DNA from 2 places in the Pseudomonas sp. YH-1 genome. Region 2 is predicted to be linked to the other one. Evidence: riboswitches for the same ligand, from Rfam matches in the RefSeq annotation. Region 2 holds a riboswitch; the other holds the start of a gene.

Region 1 (14,249 bases), 290 kb from region 2:
TGACCTTCCGCGCTGCGGGCACCAGCCTCTCCGGCCAGGCCGTGAGCGACTCGGTGCTGCTGGTGCTGGGTGACAACTGGAACGGCCGCGACATCCGCGAGGGCGGCACGCAGATTCGCTTGCAGCCCGGCGTCATCGGCGCCCAGGCCAACGCCTGGCTTGCGCCCTTCGGCCGCAAGATCGGCCCGGACCCGGCATCGATCAACGCTTGCAAGATCGGCGGGATCGTCGCCAACAATGCCAGCGGCATGTGCTGCGGCACCGCGCAGAACAGCTACCACACCCTGGCCGGCATGCGTCTGCTGCTGGCCGACGGTACGTTGCTGGACAGCGAGCTACCCGGCAGCGTCGCGGCCTTCCGCGAAAGCCACGGCGCGCTGCTCGACCACCTCGCCGAACTGGGCCGGCAAACCCGCGCCAACACCGAGCTCGCCGCGAAAATCCGCCACAAGTACCGCCTGAAGAACACCACTGGCCTGTCACTGAACGCGCTGGTCGACTACGACGAGCCGCTGGATATCCTCACCCACCTGATGGTTGGCTCCGAGGGCACCCTGGGCTTCATCAGCGCGGTGACTTACGACACCGTGCCGGACCACCCGAACAAGGCCAGCGCGCTGATCGTCTTCCCTGACGTGGAGACCTGCTGCAAGGCAGTGACCGTGCTCAAGCAGCAGCCAGTGTCTGCCGTGGAGCTGCTGGACCGCCGCAGCCTGCGCTCGGTGGAAAACATGCAGGGCATGCCGGTGTGGGTGAAGAGTCTCTCCGAAGGCGCCTGTGCGCTGCTCATCGAGTCCCGTGCCGCGACCCAGTCGCTGCTGCATGAACAGCTCGCGCAGATCAGCACCTCCATCGCCGATTACCCGGTGGAAAAACAGGTCGACTTCAGCGAAGACCCGGTGGTCTACAACCAGCTCTGGCGCATCCGCAAGGACACCTTCCCGGCCGTCGGCGCGGTGCGCGAGACCGGTACCACGGTGATCATCGAGGACGTCACCTTCCCTGTCGAACAGCTGGCCGAAGGCGTGAACCGCCTGATCGAGCTGTTCGACAAGCACGGCTACGACGAGGCCATCCTGTTCGGCCACGCGCTGGAAGGGAACCTGCACTTCGTCTTCACCCAGGGCTTCGAATCGCCCGAGCAGGTAGCACGCTACTCGGCTTTCATGGACGACGTCGCGCACCTGGTCGCCGTGGAATACGGCGGCTCGCTCAAGGCCGAGCACGGCACCGGGCGCAACATGGCGCCCTTCGTCGAGCTGGAATGGGGCCATGACGCCTACCAGCTGATGTGGCAATTGAAACGTCTGCTCGACCCCACCGGCATCCTCAACCCGGGCGTGGTACTGACCGACGATCCGCAGCTGCACCTGAAGAACCTCAAGCCGCTGCCGGCCGCCGACGAGATCGTCGACAAGTGCATCGAGTGCGGCTTCTGCGAACCGGTCTGCCCGTCCAAGGGACTGACCCTCAGCCCGCGCCAGCGCATCGTCCTGTGGCGCGACATCCAGGCCAAGCGCCGCGCCGGCGTCGACACCACGGAGCTGGAGCGCGACTACCAGTACCAGGGCATCGACACCTGCGCCGCCACCGGCCTGTGCGCCCAGCGCTGCCCGGTGAACATCAACACCGGCGAGCTGATCCGCAAGCTGCGCGGCGTGGAAGCGCACCACGCCGGCACCGCCACCTGGCTGGCACGCAATTTCGCCACGGCGCTGAAAGGCGCGAAGTTCATGCTGCATGCCGCCAATGGCGCGCGCATCGTTCTGGGAGCGCCACGCCTCGCTCGCCTCAGCGCCTCCATCAGCCACGCCAGCAAGGGCCGCGTGCCGCAGTGGACACCTGCCATGCCGCAGCCGGTGCGTCTCGCAGCTACGTCGCAACCTGTGGATAACGGCAAGCCGCGCGTCGTCTACCTGACCGCCTGCGTCTCCCGCGCCATGGGCCCGGCGGCGGCGGACGAGGAGCAGATGCCGCTGATCGAAAAGACCCACCAATTGCTGGAGAAATCCGGCTACCAGGTGGTCTTCCCGGACAACGCCGATAACCTCTGCTGCGGCCAGCCGTTCGCCTCCAAGGGCTACCAGTCACAGGCCGACGCCAAGCGCGACGAGCTGCTCGCCGAACTGCTGCGCGCCAGCCGTGGCGGCCTCGACCCGATCTACTGCGACACCAGCCCCTGCACGCTGCGCCTGGTGCAGGAGCTGGCGGACGACCGGCTGAAGATCTACGACCCGGTGAAGTTCATCCGCACGCACTTGGTCGAGCGTCTGGACTTCCAGCCGCAGGACAAGCCGGTGGCCGTCCACGTCACCTGCAGCACCCAGCACCTGGGCGAAAGCCAGGCGCTGATCGACCTGGTCAGACGTTGCACCCGCGAAGTAGTGATCCCCGAAGGTATCCACTGCTGCGGTTTTGCCGGCGACAAGGGTTTCACCACGCCCGAGCTGAACGCGCACTCGCTGCGTACGCTCAAGGAGGCTGTGCAGTACTGCGAGGAAGGCGTCTCCACCAGCCGCACCTGCGAGATCGGCCTGTCCGCCCATGGCGGCATCGACTATCGCGGCGTGGTCTACCTGGTGGATCGCGTGACCCGCGCCCGCCCAACCGATACCCAACCGTAGGGCGGGTAACCTGTTCCAGGTTATTCGCCCTACAACGCGTCTCACTCGTTAACTGCACCTTAATCCGCTGCCGCCACCCTCTGCCCGAAATGAGTGACGCCGGCTATCCTGCTGCACAGAGCCGGCTGAGGGGGCATCGATGAGAATCCTGTTGGCAGAAGACGACCAGCTGCTGGGCGATGGCATTCGCGCAGGGCTCGGTCTGGAAGGCGACACCGTGGACTGGGTGAGCGATGGCGTGGCCGCCGATCAGGCGCTGGCGACCGATGAGTTCGACCTGTTGGTCCTCGACCTCGGGCTGCCGCGCAAGGACGGCCTGGAAGTGCTGCGCGGCCTGCGCCGCCGTGGCGACCTGACCCCCGTATTGATCCTCACCGCCCGCGACAAGGTGGCCGACCGCGTGGCCGGCCTGGACGCTGGCGCCGACGACTACCTGACCAAACCCTTCGACCTCGATGAACTGCTCGCCCGCGTGCGCGCCCTCACCCGCCGCCACACCGGCCGCGCTGCGCCGCTGCTGCAACACGGCGAACTGGCACTGGACCCGGCCACTCACCAGGTCAGCCTGGCCGGTTCACCGGTTGACCTGGCACCACGCGAATATGCGCTGCTGCGCCTGCTGCTGGAACAACGCGGCAAGGTACTGTCCCGTGCTCGCCTGGTGGAGGCCCTCTACGGCTGGGACGGCGACCTGGAAAGCAACGCCATCGAAGTCCATATCCACCACCTGCGGCGCAAGCTGGGCAACGGCCTGATCCGTACCGTGCGCGGTATCGGCTACGGCATCGACCGCCCCGAAGGCGCCGCACGAGCTTGAGCAGCGCGCCGCCCCGCGCCGGTTCCATCAGCCGGCGCCTGTTGCTGACGCTGATCGGCGGTGTGTCCGTGCTGTGGCTGGTAGCCGGCCTCTTCACCTATCACCTGACCCGCGAGCAGGTGAACCGGCTCTACGACCAGGACATGATCGACTTCGGCCAGGCCGCCCTGAGCCTGGTCGACGTCGCCGACGCCATCGACCCGCAATCCAGCGACGCCATGGAAATCCTCGCGCGCAGCCGCAAGGCCATCGAAGGGCTGCCACTGATCCGTCGCGAAGCCACGCTGGGCTACGCCATCTGGTATCGCGGCCAACCGCTGCTGGCCACCCACAAGCCGCCCGGGGGAATCGAGGCGCAACCGCCGGGCTTCTCCGACCTGCTCAGCGGCGGGGTCAACTGGCGCGTCCTGCAGATGGCCACGACGGGAGCGGATGAAGTGCGCATCTGGGTCTTCGAGGACCTGCACTACCGCCACAAGACCCTGCATCTGCTGCTGTTCAGCGCCCTGTTCCCGTTGCTGCTGGCACTGCCGCTGTTCGGCGTACTGGTCTGGTTCGGCGTGCGCCAGGGACTGGCGCCGCTGCGCAGCCTGATCGAACAGGTGCACCAGCGCGGCGCCCACAGCCTCCACCCGCTGGCCCTGAGTCGCGCACCGGTGGAGGTACACAGCCTGGTCAACGAACTGAACCTGTTGCTGGAGCGCCTGCATTCGGCGATGGAAGCCGAGCGCCGGCTGACCAGCGACGCCGCCCACGAAATCCGCACGCCACTGGCCAGCCTGCGCACCCACGCCCAGGTAGCACTGCGCTCGTCCGACCCGGCCGCCCACGCCCATGGGCTACAACAGGTCAGCCGCAGTGTCGAACGGATCAGTGCGCTGATGGAGCAGATCCTCCTGCTGGCGCGGCTCGATGCCGAAGAGCTGCACGAAATCTTCGCCCCGGTGGACCTGCGCCTGCTGGCCGAAGACACCATCGCCGATCTCGCGCCGCAAGCCATCGACAAACAGATCGAACTGACCCTCGACAGCCAGGAGGTCACGCTGCGCGGCGTAGCGGCGTGGCTCGGGCTGATGCTCACCAACCTGGTCGGCAACGCCTTGCGCTACACCCCCGAAGGCGGCCGCGTGGCCGTCAGCCTTGAGAGCACGAGCGACCGTCTGACCCTCTGGGTCCGCGACAACGGCCCCGGCGTAGCCCCGGCCGAACAGGCAGCGATCTTCACCCGCTTCTACCGCAGCCCCAGCGTCGCCAGCAGCCACGGCAGCGGACTGGGCCTGCCCATCGTCAAGCGCATCGTGGAAATCCACCACGGGCGCATTTCCCTGCACGAAGGGCTGGACGGTGCCGGTCTGGGCGTCTGCGTCGAACTCCCGGTCACCACCGGGCCGATTCTCTGAACCCCGCGCGAATCACGGCAGTCCACCCTGTACGGTCCGCTCGTGCGGTCCGCGACAACGGTCAAGTTGACAGGAGTACTGCCATGAAACGTGCCGCCCTGCTCATTACAGCCGCCCTGCTGACGTCACCGGCTTTCGCCGCCGACCTGTGCAGCGACAATCTCCAGAAAGTCGATGACGCGGTAAAAACCGTCACCAACAACACCCAGGCCCAGGAGCAGGCCATGCGCCTGCAGGAAAAGGCCGCCCAGGCCCAGGCCGCGGGTGACACCAAGGCCTGCATCGCGCAGACCGAAAAAGCCCTGCAGCTGCTGAAGAAAAACGCCGGCGACGGCGGAGCCAACGGGTGATCCCGCACGCGGCGGCCGGCCTCCCACCGGTCGCCGCTCATAAGGCCCACTAAGCCTGTGCCATTCGCAACGCCGTAGTTGATTCCCCGCTCTCCCCACCCGCCTAAGATGGTGCGATTCCCGACCACAAGAATCACAACCGGAATCGCCATGCCTGTCACCCGCCTGCTCATCGCCAACCGTGGCGAGATCGCCATCCGCATCGCCCGCGCCGCTGCCGAGCTGGGTATCCAGACGCTGGCGATCTTCGCCGAGGACGACGCCGCCTCGCTGCACACCCGCCGCGCCGACCAGGCCGCGGCCCTGCAAGGCCGTGGCGCCAGCGCCTACCTGGACCAGCAGCAGATCATCGACGTGGCCCTGGCCCACGGCTGCGACTCGGTGCATCCAGGCTATGGCTTCCTTTCCGAGAACGCCGATTTCGCTCGCCGCTGCAAAGCCGCCGGGCTCACCTTCGTCGGCCCCTCGGCAGAAACGCTCGACGTCTTCGGCGACAAGGCCCGCGCCCGCGACCTGGCCCGCGACCACGGCGTCGCACTGGCTGCCGGCAGCAACCGCGCCACTTCCCTGGAAGATACCGAACGCTTCTTCCGCGAACTGCCCGCCGGCGCCGGCATGATGATCAAGGCCCTCGCCGGCGGCGGCGGACGTGGCATGCGTGCGGTACACCGCGCCGATGAAATCGCTGACGCCTATGCCCGCTGCCAGGCCGAAGCCCGCGCGGCGTTCGGCGATGATCGGCTCTATGTCGAGCGCCTGATCCAGTGCGCCCGTCACATCGAGGTGCAGGTGATCGGCGACGGTCGTGTCGTCAGCCACCTGTGGGAACGCGACTGCACCCTGCAGCGGCGCAACCAGAAACTGCTGGAGATCGCCCCCAGCCCCAACCTGCACCCGCGCCTGCGGGGCGCCATCCTCGCTGCCGCGGTGCGGTTGGCCGAAGCCGTGGACTACCGTGGCCTGGGCACCTTCGAGTTCCTGCTGGACGAGGACAGCGGCGACTTCGTGTTCATGGAAGCCAACCCGCGCCTGCAGGTGGAACACACCATCACCGAAGCGGTGACCGGCATCGACCTGGTCCAGGCACAACTGCGCATCGCCGCCGGCGCCAGCCTCGCCGAACTGAACCTGACCCAGGCCGAGATTCCCGCGCCGCGCGGCCACGCCCTGCAACTGCGGATCAACCTGGAAAGCCTCGCCAGCGACGGCACGCCCCACCTCGCCTGCGGCACCCTGAGCGCCTACGAGCCGCCCAGCGGCCCCGGCCTGCGCGTGGATGGCTACGGCTACGCCGGTTACCGCAACAGCGCCGGCTACGACTCGCTGCTGGCCAAGTTGATCGTCCACGGCAACGGCGGTTATCCACAGCTGGTGCAGCGCGCCTACCGGGCGCTCTGCGAGTTCCGTCTGGAAGGCGTGGCGAGCAACATACCGCTGCTGCTCAATCTACTGCGCCAGAGCGCAGTGGCCGACAACCAGGTCACCACCCGCTATATCGAAGAACACCTGGCCACACTGCTGAGGGCACAGGAGCACGCGCACCCACATCGCTTCTTCAGCCACGCTGGCGTATCCGCGCAAGCCCAGCGTGCCAGCGAAGCGCCGGCTGGTTGCGTCCCACTCGCTACGCCCAGCGCGGGCGTGCTGGTCAGCCTGAACGTCTCCACTGGCGACGCCGTCGCCCAGGGCCAGACCATCGCCGTCGTCGAGGCGATGAAGATGGAATTCGAGGTCAAGGCCAGCGCCAGCGGCATCGTCCACAGCCTCGCCGCCACACCCGGTGATAGCCTCGACGAAGCCGATGCGCTGCTGTTCGTCGAACCGATGGACATAGAAGCGCAGGGCCCTGAAAGCAACGACGCCATCGACCTGGGCGCGATCCGCGCCGACCTGGCCGAAGTCCTCGAGCGTCACGCCATCGGTCTCGACGAGCGCCGCCCGGAGGCTGTCGCCAAGCGCCACAGGATCGGCAAGCGCACCACTCGCGAAAACCTCACCGACCTGCTCGATGACGGCAGCTTCATCGAATACGGCGCCCTGGCCATCGCCGCCCAGCGTCGTCGCCGCAGCGTCGAGGAACTGATCGCCAGCAGCCCTGCCGACGGCCTGGTCAGCGGCCTGGGCAGCATCAACGCCGCGCAGTTCGGCGACGAGAAGGCCCGCTGCCTGGTGCTGGCCTACGACTACACGGTGTTCGCCGGCACCCAGGGCGTGATGAACCACAAGAAGACCGACCGCATGCTGCACCTCGCCGAGCAATGGCGCATCCCACTGGTGCTCTACGCGGAAGGTGGCGGCGGGCGTCCGGGCGACACCGATTTCGTCGGCGTGGCGGGGCTGGACAACATGAGCTTCGTCGGCCTGGCGCGACTCTCCGGACTGGTGCCGCTGGTGGGCGTGGTCTCCGGTCGCTGCTTTGCCGGCAACGCCGCGCTGCTGGGCTGCTGCGACGTGATCATCGCCACCCGCGATACCAGCCTAGGGATGGCTGGCCCGGCGATGATCGAGGGCGGCGGCCTGGGCAAGTTCGCCCCCGAGGAAGTCGGCCCCAGCGACGTACAGAGCGCCAACGGCGTAATCGACGTACTGGTGGAAGACGAGGCCGAGGCCACTCGGACGGCGCGCCAATACCTCGCCTATTTCCAGGGCGACACCGCTGATTGGGAATGCGCTGACCAGCGCTTGCTGCGCCACGCGGTGCCGGAGAACCGCCTGCGCGTCTACGACATCCGTCAGGTTATCGAACAGTTGGCCGACAGCGGATCGGTGCTGGAACTGCGCCGACACTTCGCCGCCGGGATGATCACCGCGCTGGTGCGCATCGAAGGCAAGCCCTTCGGGCTGATCGCCAACAACCCCATGCACCTGGGTGGTGCCATCGATGCCGAGGCCGGCGACAAGGCCGCTCGCTTCATGCAACTGTGCGACGCCTTCGACCTGCCGATCATTTCCCTGTGCGACACCCCCGGCTTCATGGTCGGCCCGGAAGCGGAGAAGACCGGCACCGTGCGCCACGTCTCGCGCATGTTCGTCACCGCCGCCAGTCTCACCGTTCCATTCTTCACCGTGGTCCTGCGCAAGGGCTACGGCCTCGGCGCCCAAGCCATGGCCGCTGGTAGCTTCCACTCGGCGCTGTTCACCATCGCCTGGCCCAGCGGCGAGTTCGGCGCCATGGGACTGGAAGGGGCAATCCGCCTCGGCTATGCCAAGGAGCTGGCCGCAATCGAAGACCCGCTAGAGCGACAGAAGCTGTTCGACAAGCTGGTCGCTGCGGCCTACCGCAACGGCAAGGGACTGAACATGGCGAGCTATCTGGAGATCGACGACGTCATCGACCCGGCCGACACCCGCCGCTGGTTGCTGCGCGGCCTGGCATCGACGCCGAAGCCCGCAGCACGCCAGGGGAAAAAACGTCCGCTGATCGATACCTGGTGACGCATGGGTTGAGCTGCTCGCCCGATCCGCTAGAATGCGCGGCGTCATTGGGGAGTAGCCGACCGTTCGACGAACGGGGGCGACGTCAACACACTTGGCCCGCAGGCCATGGCGTCGTCAGCAGCTTTGCCTGGCAAGACCTTTGACCACGTGATCTCCGCAACGGCCGGGGAGATGCGTGGTCATGGGTACTTACACCGGCCGGGAGCTTCACCGTGATGCACCACCCCACTCTTCGCTCCATCTCTCTGGAGCTGCGCGCATGCTGACCTTCATTCTCGAACTGCTCGGCATGCTGCTGGTGATCCTGATCGCCGCCGAACTTTTCACCAACGCGCTGGAACACTTCGGCGAGCGCCTCGGCATCTCCGAAGGCGTCACCGGTTCGCTGTTCGCCGCCATCGGCACTGCCCTGCCGGAGACCCTGATCCCACTGCTGGCGCTGTTCGCCGGCACCAGCAATGTCAATCTCAACGAAGAAGTCGGCGTCGGCGCCATCCTCGGCGCACCGCTGATGCTCTCCACCCTGTCCACCTGCCTGATGGCGCTCGCCGCCTGGCGCGCTCGTGGCCTGTTCGGACGCATCCGCCCCGAGCGCACGGGCATGCAGCGCGACCTGAACTTCTTCCTGGTCGCCTTCAGCTTCGCCACCATCGCCATGTTCGTGCCTGCTGAACTGCACTCCGTGCGCGTCGCCCTCAGCGTGCTGCTGGTACTGACCTACGTGGGCTACATCACGCTGACCCTCCGCGCTTCGCAGAGCCTGGTGGAAGACGGCCACGGCACCGAGGCCGACCATCGCATGTACCTGTCACGCATGGGCCTGCCGACCAACCTCGCCACCATCCTGCTGCAACTGCTGCTGGGCCTGGTGCTGCTGGTGCTGGGCGCCAAGGGCTTCATCCATGGCGTGGAAGGCCTGTCGCACATCCTGGGGATTTCAGCACTGCTGCTGTCGCTGCTGATCATCCCCATCGCCACCGAACTGCCGGAGAAGATCAACAGCATCCTCTGGGTGCGCCGTGGCAAGGACACCCTGGCCTTCGGCAACATCAGCGGCGCGATGGTGTTCCAGGGCACCCTGCTGCCCGCCATCGGTATCCTGCTCACCCCCTGGCAGCCGCGCATCGAAGTGCTCACCGGCGTGCTGGTCACCCTCGGAGCTGCGCTCTGGCTGCGAATCAACGCCCAGCGCGGCGGCGGCCTGCCAATCTGGGTACTGATGCTCAACGGCGTGCTGTACGCCGCCTATCTGGGTATCACCCTGTCGCGCTGACGCGGACGGCTCATTGCCTACACTGACAGTCCGGGCTGCCGTTTCGGTGGCAGCCGCATGACTAGCGATACGCCGAAGGAGTGAGCATGAAAATCCTGGTAGTCCTGACCTCCCACGACCAGCTCGGCAGCACCGGCAAGAAAACCGGCTTCTGGCTCGAGGAGTTCGCCGCGCCCTACTACGTGTTCAAGGATGCCGGCGCCAGCCTGACCCTGGCCTCGCCCAAGGGCGGCCAGCCACCGCTCGACCCCAAGAGCGACGAGGAAGGCGCACAGACCCCGGCTACCCTGCGCTTCCGCCAGGACAGCGCAGCCCAGGCCGAGTTGGCCAACACCGTGAAGCTCAGCGAGGTGAAGGCAGACGACTTCGACGCCGTGTTCTACCCCGGCGGCCACGGCCCGCTCTGGGACCTGGCCGAGGACCGCACCTCGGTGGCGCTGATCGAGGCCTTCCATTCCAGCGGCAAACCCGTCTCCGCCGTCTGCCATGCTCCAGCCGTGTTCCGCCATCCCCACGGGCTCGACGGCCGCCCGCTGGTGCAGGGCCGACACGTCACCGGCTTCTCCAACAGCGAGGAGGACGCCGTGGGCCTCACCGACGTGGTGCCCTTCCTCGTCCAGGACATGCTCAAGGCCAACGGAGCCCGCTACAGCAAGGGTCCGGACTGGCAGAGCCACGTCGAGGTGGATCGCGGCCTGATCACCGGACAGAACCCCGCGTCCTCCGAGGCCGTGGCCGAAGCCGTGCTGAAATTCCTGAGCTGACAACACCTTGCGCCGCCCCGGGTGGCTATCGGGGCGGCTTTCCCGTAGAATGAATCCCGACCTTGAAAGGTTTTGGGGCCGATTAGGATTCGACGCCGGTAACAAAACTCGAGGGGCATGCCGAGTAGGTGACAGTTCTCGTAAATCAGCTGCCACAACTTTATAGTTGCCAACGACGACAACTACGCCCTAGCAGCCTAAGTGCCGCTAGCAGACCCTAGGGGATGCCTGTAAACCCGAAGATTAGGTCTGTCATATAGAACAGGATCGCCGCCAAGTTCGCTGTAGACGTAACGGCTAAAACTCATACAGCTCGCTCCAAGCGCCCTGCCACTCGGGCCGCAAGGAGTTAACCTAATAGAGATGGCTAAGCATGTAGAACCGACAGCGGAGAACTGGCGGACGGGGGTTCAAATCCCCCCGGCTCCACCAAATCCAAAGAAAAAGGCGCTGAGCCTCAAGCCCAGCGCCTTTTTTCTTGCCTGCGATTTGCCTAGAGCGTCAGGAAGCCCAGCCGCGGCATCAGCGGTTCGGCCTGCTCTTCCGCCACCACTTCCACGCAAGGTTTGCGCAGGCGCAGGCGTTCGGCGTTGCACAGCAATGGACCGTCCTCGTCCGCGGCGCCGAAGGGATCGTCGATCAGCACACCTTTGATTACCCCCTGGCGGAACAGTTCGCGGATGGCGAACAGGTTGGCTTCGCGGGGGCCGGCAAGATCGCTGATGGATTTGAAGTCGGTTTCCGTGAGCTGGCTGAGCACGGCGGTCAGCTGGGCCTGGGAGGGTTTGCGGCTCATGGGGTACTCCGGGGTAAAGCGGGGTCAAGCCTGACTATCGGGATCAAATGTTAACGCTGGATTAGCGCGCTGACAGACCGACCTTGGTCGGCCTGTCGGGGGAATCTTCCGAATCAGTCTCGGGGAATGCCCATCTCCAACAACGCGAGGCGCTCCTCGAGAGCTGCAATACGGCCTTCCAGTTCGACCAGACGGCCTTCGTCATGACCGCCGCTGTCGCTGCGCTCGCTGGAAGCACGGCTACCGCTGGCGGCGATGGCAGCCTCGCGGTCTTCCTCGGTGCCCAGCAGGTGCATGTAGCGGTCTTCACGCTGGCCGCTGAGACGCTCCAGCTGCAAGGCCATGCCGCGGCCGGCGAGGCGTTCGAGCTGGTGGCGGACTTCCTCGGTATCGTCGAAGTCGTGCATGCGCTGGCTGCGGGTGAGCAGTTCGTTGAGGGTCTGCGGGCCGCGCAGGAACAGCAGGCCGAGCAAAATGACCTGCGGTTTCACCAGCTCCAGTGCCTTGTCCAGCCGCTGTTCCCAGCGGTCGGCACGGCTGCCCATGACCAGGCGGGTCATCTCGCGGCCTTCGAGGTGGCGCAGGGACTGACCGACCTGCCCGGGCGTGAGGTTCATCACCGGGTCGCGGCTGGTCTTCTGGTTGCAGGCCGTGACCAGGGCGTTGAGGGTCAGCGGGTAGGCTTCAGGCGTGGTGAGCTGCTTTTCGATCAGGCACCCGAGAACGCGGGCATCCGTTGCACTCAGGGGTTCAAAGTCGGTGAGGGTGTCGAGCGACTGGCTCATGGCGGTATCCGTCGATGAGGGAACCGCCCTAGCCTAGCCGTTTACGCGGCGTTTGGCAGCCTCAGGCAGCGCCGGCCAGGCGTCGGTTCAGCGGTCGTTCGATGACTGACCAGTGCGAGAACGACGCCGCCAGCTCCTGTTCACGCCCCTGCGCATCCCGCCCCAGCGTGCGTCGGGCGAGGTCACCGGTGAACCAGTTGGCAGTATTGGCTGCGACAACACGCCCTTCTCCATTGACCACCAGGGCCTCGTGCCCCATCTGCATCAGGCTGCCCAACAGCACGCTTTCGAACTCGTGCAGGGCAATGTCCGCGGCGGCAACGCCGATGAAGCGGCCGTCCACCTGGATCGGCACGGAGAAGGCGAGGATGTACAGGTCGGTACCGTAGAGGTCGACGAAGGGCCCAACCACCGAGGGCTGCCCACTGGCGCGCGGGCGGGAGAACCAGGGCATGTTGAGGTAGTTGTAGAAGCTTTCGCTGCGCCGGTTGAAGTTCAGGCTCATGGGCACGACCTTGTCACCGCGGCCGTGGTACCACCACTCCAGATACATGTCCTGGTCGGCCAGTTCGCCCGGCTCGATCACCACGCCGGTGCCGTGCAGGCGCGTGCCGTCATCGGTGAGGTCGTGCTGGATGCGCGGGCGTAGTGCGCCGAGGTCCTTAGAGGACGGGCGCTTGCCCTCCTCCGCCAGCGTGCGCCAGATCGCTACGACTTCGCCCGCCAACTCGTCGAGACGCTGGAAAACGTTACGGATGGAAGCGTCGATGCGCTGTGCACAACGCTGGAGTTCATCCGTGGGTTGTTCGCTGGACATGACCGGGGCCTCGCTGTTCTTGTCGTTGTTCTTGCTCAAGGGCGCGCCAGAGAGGCTCGCAAAGTCGGATCGATGAGTCAGTCTGTGCGCCCGCTCGGCCGCGCCGTGAAAGCAGCAAGCGCTGTGCCAGTCAGCCGTCGTCGGCGAGCAGGCTCAGGCGCAGGTTGATCAGCCGCTTGATGCCGCGCGTGACGTGGGCTTCGGCCAGCGCGCCGGCCAGGTTCGAGTCGCCGGCGCTGATCGCTTCGAGAATGGCCCGATGCTCCATCTCGATGGCAGCCGCCCCAGGGAATCCGTCCACGGGCAGCCACAGCCATTCGCCGATTTCCGCCTGCAGGCGGGTTTCCGCATGGGTCAGGCGCACGGACTGCGCGGCCACGGCAATCTCGATGTGGAAACGCGCATCGGCGCGGCGCTGCTCCTGTCGGGTAGTGGCGCTCGCCAGGGCATCGAGGTACTGCGCGATGCGCGCCTGCTCATCGGAGGTGGAACGCTGCGCCGCCAAGCGCGCGGCAGCACCGGCGATGGCGACATGCTCATCGCCCAGGTCGCGCAGCTCCAGCGCACTCATCTGGCGCAGTTGCCCCAGCAGGGCGTCCTCGGACGTGTGCTGCGGCGAGCAAACAAAACTGCCGCCGTTGCGACCGCGGCGTGTCTCGATCACCCCACGCTCGCGCAGCTCTGCCAACGCGTCGCGCAGGGTCACGGTGGCGACGCCGAACTGCATCGCCAGCTCACTCTCACTGGGCAGTTGCTCGCCTTCGGCGTAGAGGCCGAGGTCGACCATTTCCACCAGCCGGCGCGCGACTTCTTCGGTGCGCCCTTCCTGGCGCAGGCGCATGAAGCTGGCGGGGCGGACTTTCCTGAATTCGTTCATAGGCGGCAAGGCGAGGGGCGCGGACGCTTCCTGCGCGAAATGTTCCTGTTCTGGAGTGCATGGCGAAGTCTACCGGCAAGCCCGGCTGCAGCTCCGCGCAAAACTATGTCTCCATATTTTTAAATCGCTTTCCGGACTTTCAGCAAGGGTATTTCGCACGAAAACTCCTTTCCAACGCTCATTTTTCGACCTGTATTGGCAACCGCAAAAACATAAGATATGGTTTCAAATGTATTTGCCAGCGACGGTCCGCAGGCCGTCTCCGCCCACAACAGCAAGAACGAGGAGCGATACGCATGAGCCAGCCA
Region 2 (14,249 bases):
GATCATCAGGGCATGGCCCGCGCGCTCAGCGGTCTGGACGCGGTGATCTTCAGCGCCGGCTACTACCCGGTGCGCCCGCGTCGCTGGCAGGAGGAGGTGGCCAGCGCACTGGACCTGACCAATCATTTCTACGCCGCCTGCCTACAGGCCAGGGTGCCGCGCATCCTCTACGTCGGCTCGGCCTTCGCCATGCCCTCGCACCCGCAGGGGCTGCCGGGGCATGAGGGGCTGTTCTACGAAGGGCTGCCCACCGGCAAGAGCGCCTACGTGATGTGCAAGTGGGCGCTGGACGAACAGGCGCGCGAGCAGGCCCGTGGCGGCCTGCCGGTGGTCATCGGGATTCCCGGCATGGTGCTGGGCGAGCTGGACATCGGCCCGACTACCGGGCGCCTGATCACCGCCATCGGCCGCGACGAGATGCTGCACTACGTGCCAGGCCGGCGGAACGTCATCGATGCCTCCGAGGCCGGGCGCGGGCTGCTGACGGCACTTGAGCGCGGTCGAGTCGGCGAGCGCTACCTGCTTACCGGGCACAACATCGAGATGGGCGAGCTGACCGCCACCATCGCCAAGCTGCTGGGCAAGCCGGCGCCGACACCCATGCCGCTGCACCGTGCCCGCGCGCTGGCGACACTGGGCCGCTGGCGCTACCGCCTGACCGGCAAGATGCCGCTGCTGGACGACACCGCCATCGAGGTCATGGCCGGTGGGCAGTTCCTCGACGGCCGCAAGGCGCGCGAGGAGCTGGGCTTCGAGTCCCATGTGCCGCTGGAGGACACGCTGGAGCGGGCCATTTCCTGGTTCCACGCCAACGATTACCTCTGATCACCAACTCGTAGGATGGCGTGGAGCGCAGCGATACCCATCAATGTTGTGCATGGACAGCATGGGTATCGCTTCGCTCCACCCATCCTACAAAGCTCAACGTGTAGGACGGGCCATGCCCGCGATCGCGCGCATGGCGCGCTCCTACAGAAAGCAGAAAGCCCGGCGGAGTCCGGGCTTTTTGCTGGGTCAGGTTTTCTGTCAGGGCAATGCTTTCTCGGCGAAGGGCCGGTTGGGCAATCCCATTTGCGCGCGGAAACTTTCCATGTCGAACAAGGTGCACAGTTCCTGCACCTGGTTCTGGCTGTTGAAGGTCCAGAAGCCCATGGCCGAGATGCTGACGATGCGATCACTGGCCGGGTAGCCCAACACCGGGCGGGCGATGCTGCCCATCAGGGTGCTCCAGGTAAAGACCTTGCTGCCCTCGCGGATGCATTCCTCCACGGCCACTTCCAGGTCCTCCATGCCACTGCGGATCTCCTCCACCAGCGCCCGGTAGCCGGCATTGTCCAGCGGCTGGGCGGTGAAGGCGCTCTTGTAGATGAAGTCCGGGCTGTGCAACTGCTCCACCAGCGCCAGGTGTCCCTTGTTCCAGGCGAGGTCGATGTGGTGGCGGGCGACTTTCTTCAGGTCTTTTTCCGGCATGGCGACATCCTTTGTCGTGGGAAGCGGAAACGCCACTGTGTATCGTCATCGATACACAGGCATTGGCCGGCGCGCCAGCCTCCCGACGAAAAGCGACCGGTCAGAACACCCCGGAGAGCTTCAGCGCATGGTAGATCGCGGCCAGGCCGAGGATGGCGAAGGCGGCGGCGGCCAGGCGGCGGATCAGGTTCAGCGGCAGGCGCTCGGCGGCGAAGTTGCCGGCCAGCACTACCGGCACGTTGGCGATCAGCATGCCCAGGGTGGTGCCGATGACTACCAGCCAGAAATGCGGGTACTGCGCGGCCAGCATCACGGTGGCGACCTGGGTCTTGTCGCCCATCTCGGCGAGGAAGAAGGCGATCAGGGTGGTGAGGAAGGGGCCGAACTTCTTCAGCGAGCCCTCTTCGTCGTCATCCAGCTTGTCCGGAATCAGGGTCCAGCCAGCGACCGCCAGGAAGCACACGGCCAGTACCCAGCTCAGCGTGCTTTCCGAGAAGAACGAGGCGACCCAGCTGCCAACGGCGCCGGCGGCGAAGTGGTTGGCCAGGGTGGCGGCGATGATCCCGGCGATGATCGGCCAGGGCTTGCGGAAGCGCGCGGCGAGGACGAGGGCGAGCAGTTGCGTCTTGTCGCCGATTTCCGCGAGGGCAACGATCAGGGTTGGGACGAAGAGGGATTCCATCAGACTTCCTAAGGGGGCGGGTCGACTAATCACCATGACACGCGCCACCTGCCCGCCCCGGGTCAGGTTGCTCGTGTCATAGGTCTTGTCAAACCCCGGCCTGAACGCTGCAGGCCTGGATCGTACGCGCCATGGTCTGCGGACCAAGTGTGTTGACGCGTACCGGGCGAGCAGGGCGCTCGCGGGAGACTACTCCCCTAGGACGGGGCGCATTCTGCCCAAGTCCTGGGACTTGGGCAAGCCTGCGCGTCGGATCAGTCGCGGGTGGGGCGAATGTCCATGTCTTCGTAGCGGATGAAGCGGGTCTTGTTCTTGAAGCGATACCCCAGCCAGATGGCGAGGAACAGCGGGATGGTGATGTAGGTGGCGATCAGGCCGGCCCAGTCCACGTGCTCACCGACGAAGGCCTGGTAGTTCTGCCCCAGGGTGATGATCAGGCAGAGGACGAAGGCGAACAGCGGGCCGAAGGGGAACCACTTGGCGCGGTAGGGCAGGTCGTTGAGGTTGCCGCCCTGCAACACGAAGCCCTTGCGGAAACGGTAGTGCGACACGGCGATGCCCAGCCAGACGATGAAGCCGCACATGCCCGAGGCGTTGAGCAGCCAGGTGTAGACGGTCTTGTCGCCGATGAAGCTGGTGAGGAAGCACAGCGCGCCGATCAGCGTGGTGGCGTAGAGGGCATAGCGCGGCACGCCGCTTTCGGACACCTGGGTGAACAGGCGCGGCGCCTTGCCCTGGGTGGCCATGGTGTAGAGCATCCGGGTGGAGGCATACATGCCCGAGTTGCCCGCCGAGAGGATCGCCGAGAGGATCACCGCGTTCATCACGCCCGCAGCGGCGGCCAGACCCGCGCGCTCGAACAGCAGGGTGAAGGGCGAGGTGCTGATGTCGCTGCTGTCGGTCTTGAGCAGGTTCGGATCGGTGTAGGGAATCAGCATGCCGATGACGAAGATCGACAGAATGTAGAACATGAGGATTCGCCAGAACACCTGGCGGATTGCGATGGGAATGGACTTCTGCGGGTTCTCCGATTCGCCCGCGGCGACGCCGATCAGCTCGGTACCCTGGAACGAGAAGCCGGCGATCATTGCCACCCCGATCATCGCCTGCAGGCCGCCGACAAAGGGTGCGTCACCGGTGGTGAAGTTGCTGAAACCGGGGCTGTCGATGCCGTGCATGATGCCGATGATGCTGGCCAGGCCAATGCCGATGAATACCACGACCGCGACGACCTTGATCAGCGCGAACCAGAACTCGCTCTCGCCGAAGCCCTTCACCGAGAAGAAGTTGAGCATGAACATGATGCCGAGGAAACCGGCGCTCCAGTACATGCCCGAGACTTCCGGGAACCAGAACTTCATCACCAGCTGCGCCGCCACCAGCTCCGCAGCGATGGTTACCGCCCAGTTGTACCAATAGTTCCAACCCATGGCGAAACCGAAGCCATCGTCGATGAAACGGCTGCCATAAGTGCAGAACGAGCCGGAATCTGGGATGTAAGCGGCCAGCTCGCCGAGGCTGGTCATGAGGAAGAACACCATCAACCCGATCAGTGCATAGGCCAATAGCGCGCCGCCCGGTCCCGCCGTGGCGATGGTACTGCCGGAGGCGACGAACAACCCGGTGCCGATGGAGCCGCCGATGGCGATCATGTTCAGATGGCGCGGTTTCAGAGAGCGCTTGAGGTGATGCGGCTTCTCTTTCGGCCCCATGGCGAAAGTCAGTTCGACGTCATCTTTGATTCTGCGATTCACGGGTGTCCTCGATAGTTCAGGGCGAGCGGCGGTGCGCCGATCCGGGCAGGCTCGGTGGAGTGTAGTGCGAGCCTGGGATCAGCGCCGGGCGCTGTAGATACGGAAGCCGTCAGCCTCGGCCAGGGTGCGGCAGGGGCCCAGGTGCTGTTCGATCAGCGGCGGGTATTTCAGGAAGCTGTTGGCCACCAGGCGCAGCTCGCCGCCGCTCGCCAGGTGGCGGGCCGACTGGCGCAGCAGGTGTTCGCTGGCGGCGTAGCTGGTGTGCACGCCCTGGTGGAAGGGCGGGTTGCTGACGATGGCGGCCAGGTTCTCCGGTGCGGCGTCGATGCCGTCGCCGGCGATCACTTCGCCCTCCAGGCCATTGGCGGCCAGGGTCAGGCGGCTGCTCTCGACGGCAAAGGCGTCGACATCCAGCAGGGTCAGCTGGCTCTGTGGATAACGTCGCTTGAGCGTGGCGCCGAGTACGCCGGCGCCGCAGCCGAAGTCCAGCAGGTGGCCGGTCGGCAACTTGTCCAGGTGCTCCAGCAGCAGCGCGCTGCCGCGATCCAGGCGGCCATGGCTGAACACGCCGGGCAGGGTGACGACTTGCAGCGGGCCGTCGGCCAACGGCAGTTCGTAGCGTTGCGCGAGGGCGTGCAGATCAGGCGCGGCGGGGGCGCCGTCGATGTGCGTGTGCCACAGCTGGCAGTGGCGGGCGCTGTCCAGCTTGCTGGCGCGGCCGAATTCGCCGAGCTGCTTGCTGGCGCGTTCGACGCCGGCGCGTTTCTCTCCGACCAGGTACAGCTCGCCGTCCGGTACGCAGTTGGCCAGTGCGGCGAGCAGGTAGTCGGTCAGTTCGCGGGATTTGGGCAGGAACAGCACGGCGGCGTCGAACGGGCCATCGGGCGGCGTCGCGCCGAAGTGGCAGCGGTCGGGATAGCGGCCATCGAGCTGCCGGGCGTCGCCGGCGTGCCAGCTCCAGCCCCGGGCCTGCGGCAAGTCGCCGAGCAGGGCGTCGGCGGGCAGGCCGGCGAGCAGGACGCGGCCCTGGAAGCGCTCGATCTGGCGCAGCAGCACTTCACTGGTAGGGGCGTTGGACATGCGGCCTCCTCGAAAAAAGGGCGCGAGTTTAGCAGGGCTGCCGTGGCCGAGCCTAGGCGAGCCGTACCTCGGCGTTCTTCCAGAAGTCGTCGCCACGCAGTTCCAGCGCTCCTGCCGCGACTTGTTCGCGCAGGCGCCAGGCGGCCAGCAGGTCGCTGACGAACAGGCCATCGACATAGGCCATGGTTGGGCCGATCAGCGACTGCACCGGGCGCCAGGACTCGCTGGCGCTATCCAGCAGGATGCGGTCGATGTGCGCGTAACCGGCGCCGTTCAGTTGGCCATCCAGCCACAGGCGCAGCTCGGCGTTTTCAGCCAGGGCACGCTGCCAGTCCGCCGCCAGGCTCTGGCGTTCGGCGACGTCCAGCTCGTGGCTGGCGGCCAGGGCGTTGGCCAGTTCGACGGGCTTGAGCATGGCGATGGCGTGGCGGTCTTCGCTGCGGCACTGGCCGCTACCGGCGCCAACACTGCGTAGGATGATGTTCGCCGGCAACAGCGCGCAGACGCGGCGCAACATTAGTTGCTCGCTGGCACTGTCGCCGTGCCAGAGCTTGACGGAACTGACGTCCGGGCTGCGCAGCCAGTTCACTTCGGTGGCCATCTCGAGGGCGATTTCCCGCTCGCGCAGGGCTTCGCCACCCAGCTCATGCCAGAACGCGGCGCGCTGCTGGCAGGGCGGGTTATCCACATCACTCAGCGGGCCGACCGCGAGGTCGTCCGGCAGCACGCGAATTTTCTTCTCGGTCAGCACGCCTGCCTCGACGGCTCGGCGCAGGGCATCGGCGGCGCCGTCGCCGCAGACCAGGTGCAGGCTCATGGCGCCACCACCCGACGCGGTTCGCCGGCGAAGAAGCCGGCGGCGTTCTCGCTCAACTGGCCGACGATGCGCTGCCTGGCCTCACGCGCGCCCCAGGCACTGTGCGGGGTGAGGATGAAGCGCGGGATATCGCCGGCCAGCAGCGGGTTGCCGTCCCTGGGTGGCTCGACGCTGAGCACGTCGAAGGCCGCGCCGCCGAGATGGCCGCGGCGCAGGGTGTCGGCCAGTGCCTGCTCGTCGACCAGGCCGCCGCGGGCGGTGTTGATCAGGTAGGCGCCGGGTTTCATCAGGTCCAGTTCGCGCTGGCCGATCAGGTTGCGCGTGGCGTCGGTCAGCGGGCAGTGCAAGGTCAGGGCGTCGACCTGCGGTAGCAGCTCGTCCAGCGCCAGGCGGTCTGCTCGGGCTGGGCGGCCGGGCAGGGCGCCGAACAGAACGCGCATGCCGAAGGCTTCGGCCAGCCTGGCCACCGCGCCGCCCAGTTCGCCGTGGCCGAGCAGACCGAGAGTCTTGCCTTCCAGTTCGACGATGGGGAAGTCCAGCAGGCAGAACTGCGGCGCCTTCTGCCAGCGGCCTTCGCGGATCGCTGCCTGGTAATCGGGCAGGCGGGTGGCCAGCGCGAGCAGCAGCATCAGGGTGTGCTGGGCCACCGACGGGGTGCCGTAGCCCTGGCAGTTGCTCACGGTCACGCCGTGCCGGCGCGCGGCGTCGAGGTCGACGTTGTTGGTGCCGGTGGCGGCTACCAGGATCAGCTTGAGGTCCGGGCACTGCTCGAATACCTCGGCGCCGATGCGAACCTTGTTGCTGATCGCCACCTGCGCGCCTCGCAGTCGTTCGGCCACCTCCAGGGTGTCGCTGCGCCCGTGCAGGACCAGTTCGCCGAACGGCGCGCGCAGCGGCGCGAGGTCGAGATCACCGAGGTCGAGGGAGGCATGGTCGAGGAAGACGGCGCGAGCAGGATTCATGAGCGATGACACCTTGATCGGAAGGGCGGGGTGAAGGGGATTCTCGGCAGAACCACTGCCGTGGACAACCCGGTCTGCCCGCAGATGTGGAGTGAGGGAGCCGCGTATTGATGGTAGATGTTCGAGTGAAAAGTCTGACAGACGTTTCGGTTTTCCCTCATCTGCCAGTCCGCGCCGGGTTTCTAGAGTGCTCCCATCGAAATCTCGAGGTGATTGGCGATGATGGGTTGGGTTTTCTCCGGTCTAGCGGCCTTTGGGGTCACGACAGCGGGCATGCTGGCAGCTCGGGCCTGGTTTCGGATCGTGCCTGCCGTTAGTGTTCCCATTCGGCGCCGGTGGGCGGCCTTGACTCCGGGACACGAAGCTTTGCTGTGTTTCGGCACGCTGATGGCGGCCTGCGAGGGGCGCGACCTGGGCTTGCGCTGCGATCGACCGGGCTCGGCTGAATGGGGGCGAGAGTTGGCCGAAGGCTGGGGCATCCGTGACTCCGCCTCCGCCCGCGAGACCTTGCAGGGGTTGCTGGCGAAGGCTCAGGGTGGACAGTCCGACGAAGATTTCCAGCGCCTGCAGCGCAACGAACCGAGTGTCTTTGACGGCGAGCAGCGGCTGCGTTGGCAAAGAGCGAAACGGGCCTGGAGTCGTGCCGGCCTGAGTTTGCCTCCGGGGCTGTCGATGGCGGCTCATGACCACGAATGCATCGCCTCTCTGGCCAAAAAGTGCCATGAGTGTGGCTATCTCACGCGTTCGGAATTCTGGCTGACCCTGGCCTGGGTAGCCGAAGATGCGGCATGGCACTTCGTCGATTGGCAGGCTTATGCCGCGTCTTTCGTCATGGCCCGGGCCATCCTGGTCCGCCAGGGACCGCCTGCGACGGAGGTCATCAAGGCCATGCGGCATCTGCTGGGCGGGCGACAGGAGAGCAACGAGCTGGCAGGGCTCTGGCGAGCGCATCCTCTGTCGGGTATCCGGGTCGATGAGGTGGCCATTCAATCTGAACGAAGGCTCGCCCGGCAGATATGGCCGGCACAGGACTCCCTGCTGGCGTTGGGCGCTTTGATCGCCAGCAGCGGTGGTGCGCGGGTCGACCGCCTGGCCATCGCTCCCGAGGAGCATGAGCTGCACGCGCGCTGGCTGGCGACCCATTGGCGAGCATTCGACAGTAGCCAGGTCATGGCACGAGTGGATTGGCTACTGGATACGGGCAGTCGGGCGAAACTGGACCCTGTGCTGGTGACATCGGCTGGCAAGCCTCAGGCCCAGGGCCTGCGGATCGAGCGTGCGTGCCGTGCCTTGCTCAGGGCCGGTCATGATCCGGCGCTGATACAGGGATGTCGCACGCTGCTGGCCTATGACCTGGAACGAGCGGCATTCGGCGCACGCCTGGCCTTCAGTGCTGGCTTGCTGGACGAGGAGCGTTTACGGAATGCGCTGCGTCACATGGCTCGGCAGGCTCGTGCCGCCTTCGACACCTGGGAGCAATACCTGGTGTCCGTGATCCTGGGGCATGCCATGGCCAATGAGGACTGGCGGGTAGGCAAGCAGTTGCTGCACAGCGGCATGGTCCTGCTGGACGGCATCACTCCCTTCGCCGAATTCCCCTCGCCGTGGCAAGCCTGCCCGTTGACGCAGCTACCGATCCTGCACGGCGTAGCACCTGCCTCGGTGCACTGAGGCATGCCGCGCGGTCGTCGCGACTTGTCGGCTGCCGGGCACTTCGTATAGAACCTGTGGCTTTCCACGGATGTTCGGAGGCGCGATGTACTGGGCGGAGTTTCTCACGGTGGCGTTCATTCACCTGCTGGCGGTGGCCAGCCCCGGCCCGGATTTCGCCGTGGTGGTGCGCGAGAGCGTGACCCACGGCCGTCGCGCCGGTACCTGGACGGCCCTGGGCGTGGGTAGCGCGATCTTCCTGCATGTCACTTACTCGCTACTGGGCATCGGCCTGATCGTGTCGCAGTCCATCGTGCTGTTCAACGCCCTGAAATGGCTGGCGGCGGCGTACCTGCTGTACATCGGCTTCAAGGCGCTGCGGGCGCGGCCAGTCGATCCGGCGGCAGCCGAAACACTTGCCGCGCCGGTTGCCCGCACCGCGCGCGGTGCCTATGTCGCCGGCTTCGTCACCAATGGCCTGAATCCCAAGGCCACGCTGTTCTTCCTCTCATTGTTCACGGTGGTGATCAATCCGCACACACCGCTGCTGATACAGGCCGGCTATGGCGTCTACCTGGCGTGCGCCACCGCGGCTTGGTTCTGCCTGGTGGCGCTGCTGTTCAGCCAGCAGCGCGTGCGGGCCGGTTTTGCCCGCATGGGGCATTGGTTCGACCGGGTGATGGGCGTCGTGCTGGTCGGGCTGGGTATCAAGCTGGCCTTCACCGAACTGCGCTGAGTCGATGTTGGAGGGCGCCAGTGGCGCCCTCCTGTGGACTTACTTCAAGGCCCGGATGCGGGCTACCTCTTCGGCGCTAACAGCCCCTGTCCGGTAGCCCCAGGCCGAGCGCAGGAAGCTGGCCAGTTCCGCCACCTGGACATCGCTCAATCGCCAGTCGAATGCCGGCATGCTCAGGCCTGTGGGCGCTGCCTGAGTGACCGGCATGCTGGAGCCATGCAGGATGATGCGAATCAGCGAGTCAGGGCTGGCGCCCAGCACCGCCGAGTTGCCTGCCAGACGCGGGAAGGTGCTTCGATAGCCTTGGCCGTCGCTGCGGTGGCAGGCGCTGCAGTTGTCCAGGTAGAGCTCCTCGCCAGCATTCTGCGGCTTTCCTTCGGCCAGACGTTCACTGGTGTTGTCACTGCCTACGGTTGCCACTGCGCGCCCGGCGGAGAGTGACTTCAGGTAGACCGCGACGGCCTTGAGGTCTGCATCACTGTAGTACTGGGTGCTGTGCGCCACCGCCTCGCCCATGGGGCCGAAGGCAGCCGTGTGGGTATTGCGCCCCGCCTTGAGGAACTCCACCAGATCGGCTTCTGACCAGTCCTGCAGGCCGCTGCCAGTGGCGCCGGTCAGGTCGGCGGCATACCAGCCGGCCAGCTTGGCGCCGCTGAGGTAGCTGGTTCCGTTCTGGTCCAGGGCTTTTTCCTGGAAAGCGATGCCGCGCGGTGTGTGACAGGTGCCGCAGTGGCCCAGGCCTTGAACCAGGTAGGCACCGCGGTTCCACTCCGGCGTTTGGGTGACGACCGGCTGATAGGGCCTGGCTTCGACGAACAGGGCGTTCCAGAGGCTCAGGGGCCAGCGCATGCTCAGCGGCCAGGGAATGCCGGTCGCAGGATTCTCGGTGGGGTCGGCCAATACCCCGTGCCTGAAGTAGGAATACAGATCGCTGACGTCTTCGTCGCTGAGCCGGGAGAACGATGGATAGGGCATTGCCGGATACAGGTGGCGGCCGTCCGCTGCGACGCCCTTGCGCAGGGCATCGCCGAATTGCTCCAGTGAGTACGAGCCGATGCCGTTGCGGGTGTCAGGTGTAATGTTGGTGGAGTACATCGCGCCCAATGGCGATTGCAGTGCCAGTCCGCCGGTGAAGGGGCGCTTCGGATCGACGGTATGGCAGGCGGCGCAGTCGCCCAGTTGGGCCAGGTAGCGGCCACGGGCAATGGCGGTGTCCAGGTCTTGGGCGGCGTCGGCCTGGACCGACTCCATGGCCAGCAGGAGGGCCAGTGGAAACAGAACGGATTTCATGGCGTCTCTCCTCAGGCGGATACCAGCGGACCGGGGTGCTTCAGGTACTGCTGGCGGATGGCGTTGGCCGCCCAGTAGGCCAGTGCGCCGACGATGCCGGTGGGGTTGTAGGCCATGTTCTGCGGGAAGGCGCTGGCACCCAGGACGAACAGGTTCGGCACGTCCCAGCTCTGCAGGTACTTGTTCACCACGCTTTGCCCTGCGTGCTCGCCCATGATGGCGCCGCCCGTGGTGTGGGTGCTCTGGTAGTTGCGCCAGTCGAAGCGTGAGCCTGGCTTGGGCCCGCCGGAGAAGCTGTATCGCGGGTTGAGTACACGGGCCATTGCTTCCATGCGCCGGACCATGAACTGTGCCTGGAGGATGTCGTTCTGTTTCCAGTCAAAGGTCATGCGCAGCATCGGCAGGCCGTGCTCGTCGGTGTAGCGGGGGTCGAGGTCCAGGTAGCAGTCGCGGTAGGCCATGCTCGAGCCTTCGGCGTGCAGGCCCATGTTGTGGTTGTAGTTGTCCCTGATTGCCTGCTTCCAGCCGCTGCCCCAGGCGGGGGCGGTGTCCGGCAGGACCATCTGCTGGATCGGCCGCCCACCACTGGTGGAGGAGGACAGGTAGGCGCCGCCGACGAAGCCATTGCCCTGGCTGAAGAACGCCTCGTTGTTGAAGTCGTCCAGGCAGGTGTAGCCGGCACCTGCACCGACGAAGGGATTGAAGTGCTTGTCCTTGTCGAAGAACAGGGTCACCGCCGAGTTGGTCTGGTAGGCGTAGTTCTTGCCGACCACACCGGTGCCGCTGATGGGGTCGTACGGCTTGCCGATCTTCGAGAGCAGCAGCAGGCGCACGTTGTGCAGCTGGAAGGCGCTGAGGATGACCAGGTCCGCCGGTTGCTCGACCTCGCGACCCTGGGCATCGATGTAGGTCACGCCAGTGGCCCTGCGTCCGGTGGAGTCGGTGTTGATGCGGATGACCTTGGACTGGGTGCGCAGCTCGAAGTTGGGCTGGGTGAGCAGGACCGGGAGGAGGGTCGACTGTGGCGAGGCCTTGGAATAGTTGAAGCAGCCAAAGCGCTCGCAGTAGCCGCAGTAGTTGCACGGTCCCATCTGCACGCCGTAGGGGTTGGTGTAGGGCTCGGTGCAGTTGGAGGCGGGGCAGGGGAAGGCGCTCAGGCCCAGCTCTTTGCCAGCCTGGGTCAACAGCTCGCCGGCGTAGAGGGTTTTCATCGGCGCGGTGGGGTAGGGGTTCTGTCGTGGTGCCTCGAACGGGTTGCCGCCGGCAATCTGCTGGCCGCGCAGGTTGCCGGCCTGGCCGGCGGTGCCGCAGACCTTCTCGAAATGATCGAAGTAGGGCTCCAGCTCGTCGTAGGTCACGCCCCAGTCCTGAATCGTCATGCCCTCGGGGATGGCGTTGGCGCCGTGGCGCTCCAGGGTGTTGCTGCGCAATTGCAGGTCATAGGGCTGCATGCGCCAGTGCTGACCGTTCCAGTGCACGCCGGCGCCGCCCACGCCGTTGCCGGGCAGGAAGGCGCCGAGGCGACGGTAGGGCACGGCCTGGTCTGCGGGCGTGTGGCGGATGGTGAGGCTTTCCTTGGCGAGGTTCTGGAACAGCTTGTAGCGGATGCCATAGGTCAGCTCGTCAGCCATGCGCGGGTAGGCGAAGTCGGGGGAGGTGTTGCGCATCTCCCCGCGCTCCAGCGCGACCACCTTGAGGCCGGCTTCGGTGAGTTCCCTCGACATGATCGAGCCGGTCCAGCCCAGGCCGATGACCACGGCGTCGACGGGTGCCATCTTCAGTGCGCTCATGGCTCAGCTCCTGCGCCCGGCAATGTCGACCGGGCCTTGGGGGTAGTGGGCGTTGGGCCGTGAGGCCCAGTCGGCAAAATCGGCGCGGGCGCCGGGGAAGCCGATCAGCTTCCACGAGGCCATGGTCCGGTTGCCGCCATGGATGGGGTCGCTGAGCCAGCCTTCGCGGGTGTTCTGCAGCAGTTGCTGGAAGAACATCGGGGCGGGGCAGTCGTCGCTCAGCGCTACCGCACCTTTCTCCAGTTGGCCGAGCAGCGCGTCCTGCCGGGCGGGGGCCAGTTCGTGGAAGTACTTCCCGGAAAACAGTTGCTGGCAGTGGGCGTTCAGCGCGGCGATGCCGACGCGGTAGATGTCGCGCGGGGCCAGCAGGCTCTGGAAGCCCAGCTCCGGTGCTGCCGGCAGGGAGGGGCCCTTGAGGTACCAGATGCCGCCATGGCCGTAGAGGGTTTCCATCTGCCGGTCGATGAACGCCGGCACGCCCTCGGCGACTGCGCCGGGGCCATTGTCATCGCTGGGGATCAGGCGGTCGCAGGCGGCCAGCAGGAACAGCCATTCCTCATCGTTGAAGTACAGCGGCACGTAGCTGCCGTCGGTGGGCTTGGCCTCTTCTGCCGCGGGCGGCGCGGTCTCGGTGGTGGCACTGTCGGCCAGCAGGCTGGCGCTGCCCAGCAGGGTCACAGCTGGAATCAGGGTCAGCGAGCTTTTCAGGAAGCGACGGCGAGCGGGCTCGTCATCGTTGAAGTCGTTGGACATGGAAGGGCACTCTCAGACGAAGAGACTGCCCATGCTAGGGAGCGTGGCGCCGGGTTCTTGCCCCCGTGTTCGGATGATGGGGGCGGAAATTTCCGTGCTTTTGGACGCAGGGTTGCGCCTCATGCTCGGTGTCCAGGTCGATGACCTGAAACGAAGAAGGGGCGCCGAGGCGCCCCTTCTTCATGCCGGATCGAGAATCAGACCAGCTCGATCGCCACGGCGGTGGCTTCGCCGCCACCGATGCACAGCGAGGCCACGCCGCGCTTGCCGCCCTTCTTCTGCAGGGCGTTGATCAGGGTGACGATGATGCGCGAGCCGGTGGAGCCGACCGGGTGGCCCTGGGCGCAGGCGCCGCCGTAGACGTTGACCTTGGCGTGGTCCAGGCCGTGTTCGCGCATGGCGAGCATGGTGACCATAGCGAAGGCTTCGTTGATCTCGAACAGGTCGACGTCGTCCTTGCTCCAGCCGGCCTTCTTGAACAGGTTGGTCATGGCGCCGATCGGGGCCAGGGTGAACTCGGCCGGGTCCTGGCTCTGGGTGGCGTGGGCGACGATCTTCGCCAGCGGCTTCAGGCCACGGCGTGCGGCTTCTTCGGCGGTCATCAGGACCAGCGCGGAAGCGCCGTCGGAGATGGAACTGGCGTTGGCGGCGGTGATGGTGCCGTCCTTGCGGAAGGCCGGGCGCAGGCCAGGAATCTTGTCCAGGTTGGCGGTCAGCGGCTGCTCGTCGTCCTTCACCATGGTCTCGCCCTTGCGGGTGGTGACGGTGACCGGGACGATTTCCGAAGCCAGCGAACCGTCCTTGATGGCGGCCTGGGCGCGCTGCAGGGACTCGATGGCGTAGGCGTCCATCTCTTCGCGGGTGACGTTGTACTTATCGGCGGTTTCCTGGGCGAACGAGCCCATCAGGCGGCCGGTGCGGGCGTCTTCCAGGCCGTCGAGGAACATGTGGTCCTTGATCTCGCCGTGGCCCATGCGCAGGCCGGTGCGGGCCTTCTCGATGACGTAGGGGGCGTTGGACATGCTTTCCATGCCACCGGCGACCATCACGCTGTTGGTCCCGGCCTTGAGCAGGTCATGGGCCAGCATCACGGCCTTCATGCCCGAGCCGCAGAGCTTGTTGATGGTGGTGCAGCCGGTGGCGGCGGGCAGGCCGGCGTTCAGCGACGCCTGGCGGGCCGGGCCCTGTTTCAGACCGGCGGGCAGCACGTTGCCCATGATCACTTCCTGCACGTCCTCGGGCTGGATGCCGGCACGGGAAATGGC

What was found. A riboswitch is a leader RNA that binds a small molecule or an ion and turns the genes downstream of it on or off. The one in region 2 is predicted to bind manganese.
Region 1: linked by a shared signal. The riboswitch ahead of ACKI1H_RS00415 (sodium:calcium antiporter) and the one ahead of ACKI1H_RS30260 (TMEM165/GDT1 family protein) in region 2 are both predicted to bind manganese.

Annotation. Positions count from the first base shown of each region.
Region 1 is NZ_CP178184.1:82,846-97,094, forward strand. It holds gene ACKI1H_RS00390 (FAD-binding and (Fe-S)-binding domain-containing protein) at 1-2,624, shown strand, start outside; gene ACKI1H_RS00395 (response regulator) at 2,764-3,441, shown strand; gene ACKI1H_RS00400 (sensor histidine kinase) at 3,438-4,841, shown strand; gene ACKI1H_RS00405 (hypothetical protein) at 4,925-5,191, shown strand; gene ACKI1H_RS00410 (carboxyl transferase domain-containing protein) at 5,342-8,626, shown strand; yybP-ykoY riboswitch at 8,664-8,832, shown strand; gene ACKI1H_RS00415 (sodium:calcium antiporter) at 8,889-9,902, shown strand; gene ACKI1H_RS00420 (type 1 glutamine amidotransferase domain-containing protein) at 9,989-10,666, shown strand; RNA gene ssrA (transfer-messenger RNA) at 10,741-11,098, shown strand; gene ACKI1H_RS00430 (hypothetical protein) at 11,160-11,462, opposite strand; gene ACKI1H_RS00435 (YceH family protein) at 11,576-12,247, opposite strand; gene ACKI1H_RS00440 (cache domain-containing protein) at 12,309-13,103, opposite strand; gene ACKI1H_RS00445 (FadR/GntR family transcriptional regulator) at 13,195-13,941, opposite strand; gene ACKI1H_RS00450 (aldehyde dehydrogenase) at 14,238-14,249, shown strand, end outside.
Region 2 is NZ_CP178184.1:6,516,639-6,530,887, reverse strand. It holds gene ACKI1H_RS30270 (NAD-dependent epimerase/dehydratase family protein) at 1-825, shown strand, start outside; gene ACKI1H_RS30265 (ketosteroid isomerase-related protein) at 1,027-1,470, opposite strand; gene ACKI1H_RS30260 (TMEM165/GDT1 family protein) at 1,571-2,152, opposite strand; yybP-ykoY riboswitch at 2,243-2,362, opposite strand; gene ACKI1H_RS30255 (amino acid permease) at 2,407-3,864, opposite strand; gene ACKI1H_RS30250 (methyltransferase) at 3,985-4,986, opposite strand; gene ACKI1H_RS30245 (DUF3658 domain-containing protein) at 5,039-5,803, opposite strand; gene ACKI1H_RS30240 (2-hydroxyacid dehydrogenase) at 5,800-6,765, opposite strand; gene ACKI1H_RS30235 (DUF1266 domain-containing protein) at 7,111-8,436, shown strand; gene ACKI1H_RS30230 (LysE family translocator) at 8,522-9,151, shown strand; gene ACKI1H_RS30225 (cytochrome c) at 9,191-10,441, opposite strand; gene ACKI1H_RS30220 (GMC family oxidoreductase) at 10,453-12,231, opposite strand; gene ACKI1H_RS30215 (gluconate 2-dehydrogenase subunit 3 family protein) at 12,235-12,984, opposite strand; gene ACKI1H_RS30210 (thiolase family protein) at 13,182-14,249, opposite strand, start outside.